3 regions of the Ectobacillus soli genome follow, and region 2 is predicted to be linked to each of the others. Evidence: riboswitches for the same ligand, from Rfam matches in the RefSeq annotation. Region 2 holds a riboswitch; each other region holds the start of a gene.
What was found. Region 2 has a riboswitch for S-adenosylmethionine ahead of ACAN53_RS05515 (O-methyltransferase). Riboswitches for the same ligand answer to the same signal wherever they lie in the genome.

Region 1 (4,856 bases), on a different contig from region 2:
TCGCTGGAGGGAAAAAATAGGTAAGGGAGCAGGTATGTTATATGATTTAGGCTCACATTTAATTGACCAAGCCTTGCATCTGTTCGGGATGCCACAGTTTGTGATGGCCGATGTGTTCGCCCAGCGAAAAGGCGGGGAGGTCGATGATTATTTTCATATTATAATGGGTTACGAAAACTTACGTGTTGTACTTCATTCCGGATCCATTGTAATGGGACAAGGACCAAAATTTCTCATACATGGTAGTAAAGGAAGTTATATAAAGTATGGGCTCGATATACAGGAAAGTAAGTTAAGAGCTGGAGAAAACCCGTTGGGTAAAGATTTTGGTAAAGATGAACCGGATATGTATGGGCGACTGATAACAGAAGAGGACGGGACGATGACGGAGCAACGAATCGCAACGGTGCAAGGCAATTATGCAGCCTATTACCAGGGCATTTATGAGCATATACGCTTTGGAAAATCGAATCCAGTTACGGCAGATGACGGCTTACAGACGATTACAATTATCCATGCAGCTATGCAAAGTAGTCGGGAGCGCCGTACGGTTACGGTTTCTAGGTTATCCTAAGAAGGGATCATCAACTCGTTAGGGATGCGATTACTAAAATCCTGCAAGAGAAAGAATGATCCGTACATACTAGCAACAATGTGACGTTAAATTAGCGGATTTTGCAATGAATTTGTCATGAACTATTCATACAGATTTCATGCAAAGTTCACTGTATTCTGATACAGTGAAAATAGTATCAGAAAATAAGAGAAAAGGTGATACCTGTTATGCAACACATCATTCAAGATCAAATTGCAGAATGGACAAATTTCTTATTTGTATATAAATTTGCGTTAGATGAAATGGATACGAAATTAACGATTTTAAATGAAGAATTTCAATTTGTACATCAGCACAATCCAATCGAACATATTAAATCAAGAATTAAAAGCCCTGAAAGCATTGTAAGTAAGCTAGAACGGAAAGGACTTGCTATTACAGTGGAGAATGCGAAAGGGCATATTCATGATATCGCTGGTTTTCGTGTCACATGCTCCTTTGTTTCCGATATTTATAAAATTTATGATATTGTTCAGGGTCAAGATGATATTAAAGTGTTACGTGTAAAGGATTATATTAAGCATCCAAAGCCAAATGGTTATCAGAGTCTGCATCTTATTGTGGAAGTGCCAGTGTTTCTTTCCACACGAACTGAGCATGTGAAGGTGGAAATTCAAATTCGAACCGTAGCGATGGATTTCTGGGCAAGCCTGGAGCATAAGATTTATTACAAATTTGATCAAACAGTTCCGAAACATTTGACTGACCAATTAAAAGAGACCGCAGAAATGATTCAATATTTGGATGCGAAAATGAAACGGCTTAAAGAGGAAATGGATGAAATAAAAGATAAAGATCGGAAAGATCGGAAAGATTCGTCTAAGAAGAAGGTCAATGAAGGTTCTCTTCTTAGTCTTATGTAAAAAAACGAGCATCGGATTATTCCGATGCTCGTTTTTTAGACAGTGGATGCCTTGTAGGAAGTAGGAAGGCTTAATTTTCCTTCGATAAATTGTGTGCAGTAGTTTACAATCTTATCTTTATCGAAATCCATGGAGGCAACGTGATATGAATTTGTTAAAGGTATGAATTTTTTTTGTGAAGAGCCGATGGCATCATAGACTTGATATGCAGAATGGGCTGGTACGACATGATCTTCTTCTGAATGCAATAGCAAGACGGGACAATGAACCGAGGAGAGTCTTGCTTTCGCAAATGGAATGAGACGAAGGAGCTGCAAAATGGATGAAACGGGAACGGTATCATAGACGATTTCATACACAGAGGAATCTTTCATATCGGGAGCTGATTCGTCAATATATTTAGGCGAATTCGTAGCATCATAGACTTCATAGCACGGAACTGAGAATGCAGCATTAATACTGATAACGCCAGCACATGTATGGGATTGGGCAAGCGTGAGGGCAAGAGTGGCGCCCATGGATTGTCCGACGATATAAATAGACTTACAATGTTTTGCAAGGAATTCATATCCTTCTTCAAGGCTTCGAATCCAGTCCTCATAGTAACATCGCTCCAAATCTTCGTAATGCGTACCGTGTCCTGCTAATCTAACACCTAACACCGTAAATCCTCTTTCCGCAAGCCTTTCGCCAACGTATCGCATACTTTGCGGTGTACCATTAAATCCGTGTGAAACTAAAATACCAATTTCATTGCCTTTAAAGAAAAACGGTTCTGCTCCTGGTAGTATAGAATAGGATTTCTTCAATGTACATGTCTCCTTTTTAGTAAAATAAAAAACCCTTCCTGCATTTGGTTGCAAAAAGAGTGGTACCATTTTATCAACCAAAGCATCTGCTTTGCTGGTAGAAGCACCTTTCCTAGGGGAGGTTGCTGTGAAGTCATCAAGCCAGATCTCTCGTTCACTCTTGATAATATATACAGTTGTATTTTTAATTCCAATCGGTTTAGTTTGTTTTTATTATCCTATCATCTCGTGTCAGTAAAGTCAACATAGGATAAAGGTATATAAAGTAATTTTATCCCGTATTAAGAAGGCTTTTGAACCCCGCGGTGAGAAGTTTCACTTTATGCTCGTGGTATTTTGATTATAAACGCATGGTTGTAATTAAAATTGTAGTCATATGATTCGTCTCATAAAATCATAATAGGTAAAATGAGGTATACTACTAAGTGTAAACCGTATTTATAATAGAGAAATTATGAAAGAGAACGGAATAAAAAGGAGTTCATAGTATGTCCGATCAATTAGATTTAAAAAAGTTTGAGAAGAAAATTTTAATTCGAAATATTGAGTATCGAGATATCGATAGTATTATTGCCATGCAGGCTTCCTGCTTTCCTGGAATGGAGCCATGGACAAGGGCACAATTGGAGAGTCACTTGGAACATTTCCAAGAAGGCCAATTCTGTGCAGAGTTTGAGGGAGAGATTATTGGTTCTTGCTCTAGCCTGCTCATTAACTTTGATGAATATGATGATCGTCACACATGGGATGATATTACAGATAACGGATATATAACGAATCATAATCCGGATGGCTATAACATGTATGGAATTGAGGTTATGGTACATCCTGCCTATCGTCGCATGAAAATCGGGTATCGATTGTATGAAGCACGTAAGGATTTAGCTCGTCGCCTCAATTTAAAAAGCATAATTATTGGGGGACGGATCCCCAATTATCATAAATATTCGGATACATTATCTCCAAGAGAATATGTTGATGAGGTTATTCTGCACAAAATATACGATCCTGTTTTATCGTTTCAAGCATTAAACGGCTTCACGTTAATGCGGATTAACCCAGGATACTTGCCCGATGATAAGGCATCGAAGCGATACGCCACATTAATGGAATGGAATAACGTAGATTATCAGCCGAATACGAAGCGCTATTATAAAACATCGTTTCCCGTGCGGATTTGTGCGGTCCAATATATGATGAAGCAAATTCATTCCTTTGATGAATTTGCAACGCAAGTGGAATACTACACAGGTGTTGCATCTGATGCAGATTCTGATTTTGCCGTATTTCCAGAAATCTTTACGACGCAGTTGATGTCATTTATGCATGAAAAAGCCCCTAGCTTAGCGGTGCAACGAATTACAGAGTATACCGAGAGTTATATCAGTTTGTTTACAGATTTAGCTGTAAAGTATAATGTTAATATTATTGGTGGCTCTCATTTTGTCGAAGAGGATGGGAAAATATACAATATTGCCTATCTGTTCCGCCGAAATGGAACGATTGAAAAGCAATATAAGTTACATGTAACACCTAATGAGACAAAATGGTGGGGCATTAGTGAAGGTGATGAGGTAAAAGTATTCGATACGGATTGTGGGAAAATTGCGATCCAAATTTGTTATGATATCGAATTTCCGGAGCTTGCACGTATCGCAGTTGATCAGGGGGCACGAATTATTTTCACACCATTTTGCACAGAAGACCGCCAAGGGTATTTACGTGTTCGGTATTGCTCCCAAGCACGAGCCGTCGAAAATCAAGTATATACGGTTATTGCAGGGACAGTAGGTAACCTGCCGCAGGCTGAAAATATGGATATTCAATATGCACAGTCCGCCATTTTCTCCCCATCAGATTTTGAATTTGCACGCGACGGTATCGTAGGAGAATGCAATCCAAACATTGAAATGGTAGTAATAGGAGATGTAGATTTAGAAATTTTGCGGAGACAACGACAATCTGGTACAGTTCGTCAGATAAAGGACCGCAGACGTGATATTTATTCCCTTCAGTATAAGAAGTAAGATGAGGAATAAAACAAAGAGACGATTATCTAGCATCTTGTTCTGTTAAGATGTTCTAGATAATCGTCTCTGTTTATACTATGATAGTAGTAATTACCTTACAAATCTCCCTTATACTCGTTTAAAACGTCCCACTACTTCTACCGTTTCTGTAATATTAATAAATGCAGTAGGATCTACTTGGCGGACAAGGCGTTTTACCTCACCTAATTCGTACCGAGTTATAACTGTATAGATTACTTTTTTAACATGATCTGTATAGGCTCCAACAGCGTCTACCATCGTAATGCCGCGTATGCATTGATTAAGTAATGCTTGTTTCACATCTATGCCCTGCTCCGTTACAATCATAACAGTAAGCTTAATATGCTTGGTATGAATGGTATCGGTAACTTTCCCTACTACAAATCTACTAATTAACGTATATAGTGTAATATCCCATCCAAAAATAAATCCAGCAACCACTAGAAGGAAGCAGTTGAATATAAAAATAAGCTCACCTATGGATACATCTTTGTTTTTTGCCAAAATCAATCCAATC
Region 2 (4,856 bases):
GGCTTTGAGGCAGATATCGCCGCTCTTTCACTTGAAGGAGATATCGACAAGATTGTAAAGGCAGGATTGATTACTCACGATTGGAAAAGTGCACCACATAGTGGCATTATTACCAAGTCAATCGCAGCATTCGGAGTACGTGAGGGGAATCCAAAGGGCATTAAGGATTGGTCGGACTTAACGAATCCAGGCGTTCAAGTTTTAGTTCCTAACCCGAAAACTTCTGGTGGCGCCAAATGGGATGTAAATGCCATTTATGGAGCAGGGTTAAAAATATCGGAAGAAAAAACAGGGAAACAAGATCCTGCTGAGGCCAAGGTATTACTTAGTAAAGTATATAAAAATGTAAAATCACTGGATAAAAGTGGCGAGGAATCAATGTCTACATTTGATAAAGGAGTTGGCGACGTCATCATTACTTATGAAAATGAACTGATTGACCGCATCAAAAAGGGAAATAAGTATGAGGAAATCGTGCCTCAATATACGACCTCAATTGAAAATCCAGCTTCTATTGTCGATAAGTATGTTGATAAGCACGGTACCCGAAAAGTTGCTGAAGCATTTTTGGAATTTCTGTGGACACCGGATGCACAAAAGATATTTGTCCAAAGCGGGTTCCGCTCAGTTGATCCAGACGTGGCTAAAGCCAATGCCAACACATACAAACAACCTGCAGGATTATTCGATACTAATTATCTGGGCGGCTGGAGTAAAGTTGGGAAAGACCTTTATGGCGATGGTGGTATTTGGGATCAAGTTGTTGCCGGGAAGTAATGATTACGTTCATAATTCGAATTTCAAAGGGGTTTGCGTTTTTTGTAGGTTATGAATACAAGGAATGTAACGAAGTAAAGAAGTACTGATTTCAGTACTTCTTAATCCCCTTCTTGTTCAGAAAGAGTTTTCCATCCAATTGCAGTAACGTCGTGTTCCAGACTTAACTTACCAACAATTTGTTCTATTAAAAGAGCTTTCGATTTATCACTATGAAGCAATGCTCTTACGGATACTTTGCTTCCGCTTTCGATTTCTTCACTGTACATTTCTTGTAACGCAAGTCCCTCTGATAGTATCATCCGAGACAGTGCCTCTCGAATGCTTGCTTCATGTTCATCTAAGCAGGATATTGTAATTTCATAGAATAGGTTTTCTTGTGAAAGAGCTTTCGATTTTTTATTCATAAATAACGCAACTGGACGGAGGAGGATATTTGCTAACACGACACCTATAGCTCCTATAATACTTACTTTTATAAAACCTGCTCCAACTAACGTTCCTACGGCCGCAGAACACCATAATGTAGCAGCTGTATTTAATCCACGTACAGTAAACCCTTCTCGCATAATAACACCTGCGCCTAAAAAACCGATGCCGCTAACCACTTGGGCGGCAATTCGAGTTTGACTGTTATCTCCTGGTGTCAAAACAGATAAAATGACGAATAAACATGCTCCCAGTGAAACAAGAGCATTTGTACGTATGCCGGCCATACGGTGTCGCCACTGACGTTCTGTACCAATACATGCACCAGTGAGTATAGCTATAAAGAGCCGAATTACCATGTCTTGCCATGGCATATGTATCATCTCCATACTATATTTGTATTATATAAGGAAGATAACATGATTTCTAATCAATACCCGTATTATGAAGGAATCAGTTAGGAAGCGTCAACTGTTTTCAATATTTTACCGGATATATCAAGCAAGAATGAATAATAAATATACTTGTATAATAGGGGGCTTTAATTGACGAATATGTTGAATAGGTATATTATTAAGAGCAAATCGATAGAAAGTGTATCGTACATACAATTTTCAAATATTGAATATGAAATTCTTATCTAGAGAGGTGGAGGGATAGGCCCTGCGAAACCTCAGCAACCCCTAGTACGTATAGGAAGGTGCTAATTCCAACAGAGTAACTTTTGTTTGCTCTGAAAGATAAGAGGTCGAAAATGTTAGCTCGTGGCCTCTTATAAAAGAGGCCACTTTTTATTTTTTACATGTCATTCGTATACCTATAACAGATTAATAGGAGGGAGTTGTTCAATATGGAAAAAGAGACGTTGATGAAGTCACCAGATATTTACGGTAAAATTGTAGCACATTCGAAATTACTAGGATTTCATCAGTCATGTGATACGAAAACAGGATTTTTATTAAAAGGGCTAGCAGCATCAAAAGCACACGGAACATTTTTAGAGCTTGGGACAGGAGCTGGTGCATCTGCAGCTTGGATTGTTGACGGAATGGACCAAGAGAGTACACTTATTTCAGTGGATATTGATCCTGCGCTTCAAAAAATAGCACACACGTATTTAGGAGACGATAAACGCGTTACATTTCGTTGTGAAGATGCAGCTGTCTTTATTCGAAATATGGAGGAGACGTTTGATTTTATTTTTGCAGATACATGGCCAGGAAAATTTGAACTTTTGGATAAGACGTTAGATCATTTAAATGTAGGTGGATTTTACGTCATTCATGATTTACTTCCTGATATGAGCGTGCCCGAGGAGTACCGTGTGAAAGCACCAAAGCTCATACATAAGTTACGTGAAAGAAGTGATTTAGTCATAACAGAAGTAGATTGGGGTACTGGTATTCTTTTAGCGATAAAGACAACTGAATAGATTGTTCTTTGAACAAAAATAGGCGATGCATTCCCCTTCCAAATCTCCGATTTGGTGGGGTTTAGTCGCCCTCTTATCAACTCTTTTCTTTTTTTCCTTGTCCTCGATGTATTTCTTTATGACATCAATGGTTGCCCCGCCTGTCGATAACACCATGTAACTTTGACTCCAAAAATAAGGTTTCCAGTAAAATTTCTGCAAGTGTTCAGCAAACTCCTTACGGATTAAACGTGAAGTGCCGGTTTTATAGCTATTAATCATTTTAGATAATTGGATTTGAGGGGGAGCATCAAATGATAAATGGATATGGTCGGCTTCTCCATTCATCTCAATCTTATATCATCAACGATACTTGTCACCAAATCATTCAATTTGCCAAAGAGCATAACGCTGATGTTATTGTGTTGGAGTACCTTAAAAAAATGAGAATCCCGAAGGGATTCTATGGAGCCAAGCGTTTACGATTTACATTACGTTACTGGCGCAAAACTGCTATCCAAAACAAGGTAACTGAAATGGCACACTATGTTGGTCTCCGTATTTCCCATATTGTCGCCCGCAATACAAGTGCTTTGGCTTTTGATGGAAGTGGATTTGTCACCCGTAACCCGAAGAAGGATATGGCTACTTTTACAACAGGCAAAGTGTATCATGCTGACCTATCTGCTTCTTACAACATTGGAGCAAGATACTTTATTCGAGAACTCCTTAAACCCTTTTCAGAAATGGAGAGGTTGTCCGTTCAGGCAAAAGTTCCTGAATTGGCAAAAAGAACAAATCAGACCTTATCTTCACTCATTAGTCTTTACTTGGCATTAGAGCCAACAGCGTTGACTCACAGCGAGGTTTAGATCGTATCTAAGATAAGAGAAGCACCTTCCAAGTGCAGTAACATTTGGTGGGTGAGGTTCACTATGTAATGCATCTAACTTAATGTTATTTACACGAACAAAAGGCTGGAAATAAAATAATCCCTCCATATATAGAAGGGATTATTTTATTAAGATTGTTTTATAGATTTCCGATAACGGTATTGTAACCATTGATATCGAATAAAGCAACCAATACAAAAACCAAGAATTGCTACAAATGCAGCAATAGCAACCATTATTGTAAAGATATATGCTACAAGCGTCCAGTTTGCAAGATAACTAATTAGTCCACCAGCTAAGCATGCAATTGCAATAATTTGATTGAATTGTTGTTGATCCCAATCTTCAAGAGCATATTCGGACGGTTTTTTTCTTAAAAATAATTTTGCCAAACGCATTACCGGATTAAACTGAAAGAATAGACCCATAAGACCTGCAACTAACGGGAATGCCAGCAACCATGCTTCACCAGAAATCCATGTCGCTACTACGCTTATTACGATAAACCATTGATTCGTTCTAACTAGAGGACGAGGAATAGACCGAACTGTTTGTGACATTTTATTCATACCTTTCATATAGGGAATATATGAATTTTACATCTTTTTTTATGATTTGTGAAGTGTTTTGTTTTTTTGTATGTCGGATTTTATAAATCAAATTCTATCCTGTTTCATGATGAGTGAAAATCGTTACTTTTGCTTAATCCCAGTAGCGCTTTTTCTGCTAAAGTTGCGAAATAATGGGCAGTGATAGATAGAGCACGTTCATCTAAAGTGAAAGAGGGATGATGCCATTCTTCGGTACCAGACGTCCCCATAAAAACGAAAAAGCCTGGAACCTCCCTTTGGTAGTAGGCAAAGTCTTCTCCTGCCATTGAGGGCTGCGGATCTACAATAGAAAGTCCATTTAAAGTTGCTGCATTTTGGCATAATTCCGTAAGTAGAGAATCATTTTGAATAGACGGCGGTCCTGGATACCAATGTAATGATGCTATCCCTCCCAAGGCAGATGCAACTCCCTGTATAATTTGACGAATTTTCTCAGGAATGGTGTTGCGTACATCGTCTTGAAAGGTTCGAACAGTACCTTCTAATGTAACAGTTCCGGGAATTACATTCCATGTGTTTCTTGCATGGAGGTTTGTTACACTTATTACTGCACTATGAAGGGGATTTATACTTCGACTGACGATGGATTGCAAAGCTAAAATGATGTGAGATGCTGTCACAATTGGATCGATTCCTCTATGCGGAGCAGCTGCATGAGTTCCTTTTCCATCAATTTGAATTTCAAATCGGTCTACACTGGCCATTAGCGGTCCTTCTGTAATCCCAATTGTACCT
Region 3 (4,856 bases), 870 kb from region 2:
CCAGCTCTCTTTTTCCTCGCTTCTAGGCACGATTCCTCCCCTTTCAATATCGTTTTTTACTTTTCCCCATTTGCGGGCACGCAAATACGTTCCTCTTCCCCATTTTCTGCATGATCAAAACAGGTTTTTCAGCCAACAAAAAACTTCCACAAAAAACGTGGAAGTTATACAAGAGCATTTTCTTCAAAATGAAGCAATTGTAAAATATAATGCTTTAGATCGAGGTTTGCATCGCGCGTTCGCTTTTCCTTTACTTCTACAATGTCAACAAGTTCGCCCGGCTGTCCGCGAAGAATAACAATTTTATCACATAGATAGAGGGCTTCCTCGATATCATGTGTTACAAGAAGAATTGTCGCTTGGTCTGTTTCCCATATGTGACGGACTAGATTTTGCAATTGCATTTTCGTAAAAGCATCGAGTGCGCTGAACGGTTCGTCAAGAAGTAACAATTCAGGGCGAACAGAAAGGGCGCGGGCTATAGCAGTACGCTGCGCCATTCCTCCTGAAAGCTCTTTTGGATAGTGATTTTCAAATCCTTTTAGGCCAACGCGTTCCAATAATGCTAACGCCTCTTCCTTCTTGTTAGCCGACTTACTTGCAAAGGCCACGTTATCCAGGACCGATAACCAAGGCATGAGGCGAGGTTCTTGAAAGATAAAACTAAGATTGGTTTTTGTTTTTTCTATCGGTTTTCCGTTCCATAGAATATGACCGGACGTTAGCGGATCAAGACCTCCTATCGCTCGAAGAATCGTACTCTTTCCGCAGCCGCTCGTTCCAAGAAGACCGATTACCTCTCCTTTTCCTGCAAGAAACGAAACAGGCTGGAAGGCATGATTTCCGTTATCAAATTGTTTTTGTGCTTGTTGTATCGATAGCATAACATTACCTCCTATTTCTCATTTCTATTTGGCTATTCGATCTTGGTAAAAGAGTACTTTGGCCTCTAATGCTTTCAGCAAGGAATCCGATAGCTTCCCAAGAATGGCAAAAAGAACAATGCTCGATAAAATAATCTCGGGTGCATACGTATTTTGTCCGTTCACAAGAAGAAATCCTAATCCTTGGCTTGCTCCCATCAGTTCTGCTGCTACGACGAACATCCAGCCAAGTCCGAGTCCGCTACGAAGTCCAGTTAAATAACTTGGCATTGCTGCTGGTAAAATGATGCGATAGATTAGTTCAAACGTAGAAAAATGATATAGCTTCCCTACTTCTACTAGCTTTCGGTCCACATTTTGAATTCCACTTACGATATTTAAATACACGGGGAAGAATACCCCAACAGCAATTAAAACAACCTTTGACTCTTCGCTAATTCCCATCCAAAGGATAAATAGCGGTACCCATGCAAGGGAGGGAATCGAACGAAATGCTTGAATAATCGGGTCTAGGAGTGCCTCAACGGTGCGATTTAATCCTACTAAAGAGCCGAGAACTGTAGCAATGACAATACCAATCGCAAAGCCAGCGGCAATCCGCACTAACGTAAAGCCAATATGCCCCCATAGCGTGCCATCCTGTGCCATCGATCCAATTGTTGCTAGAATAGTAGATGGAGAAGGTAAGAGATGTGCAGAAATGATACCAAACCGACTTGCCCACTCCCAAATAACTAATAATAAAACAGGAAAAATCGTGCCAAGCAACCATTTGGAGCTATTGCCGGACGTCTTCGCCTTCTTTGCGGGAAGTGAAACGACAATTGTTTTTTCACTCATTTGTAATCCTCCTTTTTATTTCACTACTTCCTTCGCGAAAGAAGGCTGAATTAACTCATCAATTGTTTTTTTCGTATCCGTATTTGGCGGAATAATTTTTTCTTTAAGAAGAACAGTAGATGCTCCCTTTAAGGAATCCTTCACTGCATCATTCGGAATAGCATTTGAGAAATCACTGCGTTTTAATTCTAGTTTTGCAATTTCCGGGTCGAGCTTCGCTTCTTTTGCAAGAATTTGTGCTGTTTCTTCCGGATGCGCAAGTGCCCATTTTCTTGCATCTTCATAGGCTTCGAGTACAACTTTGACATAGGCTGGATATTGCTTTGCAAATTCACTTCGTACGTGAAGGAGACTGTACGTATTCCAATCAACTTGTCGTTTAAAGAGTGTTGCTTTTGATTCGAGTTCTACTTTGGCCATATGCGGATCCAAGCCGGCCCACGCATCAATTTGCTTAGTTTGAAGAGCAAGTGCACCGTCCGTATGCTGCAAGTTAATTAACTGAACATCCTTCGAAGACAAACCTGCTTCATCTAGTGCGCGCAGTAAGAAAATATGTGGATCTGTTCCGAATGTAGCGGCAACCTTCTTGCCCTTTAAATCTGCAACTGATTTTACGGATGAATCAGGTAGCGTAACGAGTGCGGTCCATTCTGGCTTCGACGCAACATAAACACTCTCAATCGGTGCTCCCTTTGCCTTCGCAATTAGTGCTGCACCTCCTGCAGCAGAACCAAAGTCCACACTGTTACTATTCAAAAATTCTAATGCCTTATTACTTCCTTGACTTAATACATATTTAACTGGAACTCCGTCTTTCGCTAATCGTTTTTCTAAGAAGCCTTGATCTTTAAGCACGAGACTTAGCGGAGAATAATACGCATAATCGATTCGAATTTCCTTTGGCTTTGCGGTAGCTGCGTTTGATTGGCAGCCCGTGATCAGTAGTGTGAATACAAGTAGAACAACTGCAATGATTTTCTTCATGTAACTTCCCCCTTGTTTTTGTCCCCATTTCCAAATAAAAAAGTCGACCTCATCTAGATAAGAGGTCGACTTTACATACCAGATCGTCCCTCTCATCTTTCAGAATAAGTATTCTGCTGGAATTAGCACCGTTTGAAGCTTTCGCATTCAATGGTTGCCGAGACATCTTAGGGCCAGTCCCTCCGTCTCTCTGGATAAGAGTGTTATATTTAATTATTATTAAACTTATAGGTTTTATTATATTTATAGTTCACAGAAATGTCAAAATATTTTTTTGCTTATTTAAATTAACTGAATAATGAAGATAAAAAGCACTAACAAAAAAGAGAGATTCACTCTCTCTTTTCCCTTCTCATGGTACCACGTTTCACCATGATCCTTTACCTGCATATGAAGCGCCGCTTTTATCGTTTGATTTGGAGATGTATCAGTGAGTCTGTTACCACCTGTTACGAGAAAAACGACCAATAGGCTGACACCTACTACCTATATCAAATTTTTTAAAGCAAAGCCTCTTTCTCATACGATTTTTTCTTTGCCTCATGACTTGTTAAGAAGTATGCACTTGCTTGTTCAAAAAAGCTGTGACGATGTAACGCTACGGCTACCATATCGCAATATTCTTCCACATACTTCCAAAGCCCTTCTTTTTTAAAGTAAAGGATAGCCTTACGTACCGCTTGCTCTAGTCTTTCGACTGGATATACGGTTACGACTGCTTTAAGAACGGAAAAATGATGCTTATATTCTTCATCACAAGATTTCATTCCTTCTGAAATTAAATCTTGTGCTTTACGATCCATGCCAAGCTTATTGTATTCTCTCGCAAGGAGAAACATTGTTTTCGGATTATCTTTTACTGCCTCTAGCAAATACGGGATAGCCAAATTAGATAGGCCTTGTTCAGCATATAAGAATCCTAGATTGTGACTTACTTTTAGAATGAGTTTCTTCTCATCTAACTTAAGTAATTGCTTTAACGAAGTAAGAAAATAAGTTTCTGCTTGGTCGAATTGCTTTAATAAAATGCAACTAAGACCCAGAACATTATCGCAAGAAGCTATATTTCGTTCATATCCGAAATTCTCTAAATAAAAGTAGCGTGCATTCGTGATATAACGAATCGAGTCTAGCGGTTGGTGTATATGATAATAAAACGTACCCACGCGGTAATAAAATTCTGCTTTTTCCGCTCCATCTGGAACGAAATCAAGTAAGACTTCCGCCTTTTGATAGTGAATACGTGCATCGCTATATTGACCGTTGTTCATCGCATAAATACCTTTAAACAAATGATAGTAATAAGTAAGGAAATCATCCATACTACTTTCATCTTTTTCAATATTTTGTACGGAGGAATCAGCATGTACCAAACTTTTTACGAGAATGCTATGACGGAAATCGAGAAGTGAATAATAGAGGAGTACGTTTTGATTTTCTTCCATATAAGAAAGCTTTATCTCAACTTCACGTTTATACTCCTCAGCCTTATTCACATGCTGCGAACGAATAGCTTGATACCATTCATTTAATAGATTTGTGATGTATGCGCTACTAATTACTTGAACTGACATCGCAATCTTCCTCCCTTATATTGTAAAGGTAGATTAATATTAGCAAATAAAAGATCATATGTATATTATTTTACTAAATATTTTTCTAAATAGTAACTTTTATTATTATAATAAAAGTTTTATACGTTATATTCTTTCATTTTGCATACTATTTAAGATTATTTTCAGGGATAGGATTCCTTTTCTTCCAACCTATTTCATGTTACGATAATAACAATTTTGTAGACCTGTGTTAGGTTAGATAAGGATGATTATAATGGGAACTTTTTTGATTACCCTACTCGTAACGAGTTTTATACAGCTTTGTTCCTGTGTTGGTGTAATTTTATTAATTGGGTTTGTGCTAGGTTTTTTTCAAGATTTGTCGCGCAGATATTGGACGTCTACATTTGGACGAACTGGCTTTCTACTTACTGCTTGGATTGGAACACCTATTCATGAACTTGGTCATGCAATGATGTGCCTTGTCTTTAGACATAAGATTGTAAGTGTACAGTGGTTTCCGACAAATACGCAAGGAGGACAGCTTGGCTTTGTCAGTCATACCTATAACCCGAACAGCTTATATCAA

Region 1: it holds a riboswitch for S-adenosylmethionine, as region 2 does, so the genes downstream of both, ACAN53_RS12325 (alpha/beta hydrolase) here and ACAN53_RS05515 (O-methyltransferase) in region 2, are expected to answer to the same signal.
Region 3: it holds a riboswitch for S-adenosylmethionine, as region 2 does, so the genes downstream of both, ACAN53_RS09835 (aliphatic sulfonate ABC transporter substrate-binding protein) here and ACAN53_RS05515 (O-methyltransferase) in region 2, are expected to answer to the same signal.

Annotation. Positions count from the first base shown of each region.
Region 1 covers NZ_JBGJZM010000002.1:90,429-95,284, reverse strand. Annotated here, with positions in the region: gene ACAN53_RS12335 (oxidoreductase) at 1-574, shown strand, start outside; gene ACAN53_RS12330 (GTP pyrophosphokinase) at 784-1,479, shown strand; gene ACAN53_RS12325 (alpha/beta hydrolase) at 1,515-2,288, opposite strand; SAM riboswitch class I at 2,356-2,458, opposite strand; gene ACAN53_RS12320 (GNAT family N-acetyltransferase) at 2,777-4,315, shown strand; gene ACAN53_RS12315 (YitT family protein) at 4,427-4,856, opposite strand, start outside.
Region 2 covers NZ_JBGJZM010000001.1:1,045,485-1,050,340, forward strand. Annotated here, with positions in the region: gene ACAN53_RS05505 (sulfate ABC transporter substrate-binding protein) at 1-777, shown strand, start outside; gene ACAN53_RS05510 (MgtC/SapB family protein) at 879-1,580, opposite strand; SAM riboswitch class I at 1,840-1,953, shown strand; gene ACAN53_RS05515 (O-methyltransferase) at 2,057-2,638, shown strand; gene tnpA (IS200/IS605 family transposase) at 2,615-2,965, opposite strand; gene ACAN53_RS05525 (hypothetical protein) at 2,932-3,489, shown strand; gene ACAN53_RS05530 (DUF4395 domain-containing protein) at 3,639-4,070, opposite strand; gene ACAN53_RS05535 (M20 peptidase aminoacylase family protein) at 4,184-4,856, opposite strand, start outside.
Region 3 covers NZ_JBGJZM010000001.1:1,917,669-1,922,524, forward strand. Annotated here, with positions in the region: gene ACAN53_RS09825 (ABC transporter ATP-binding protein) at 165-884, opposite strand; gene ACAN53_RS09830 (ABC transporter permease) at 909-1,724, opposite strand; gene ACAN53_RS09835 (aliphatic sulfonate ABC transporter substrate-binding protein) at 1,740-2,711, opposite strand; SAM riboswitch class I at 2,801-2,912, opposite strand; gene ACAN53_RS09840 (hypothetical protein) at 2,994-3,179, opposite strand; gene ACAN53_RS09845 (response regulator aspartate phosphatase) at 3,212-4,285, opposite strand; gene ACAN53_RS09850 (hypothetical protein) at 4,542-4,856, shown strand, end outside.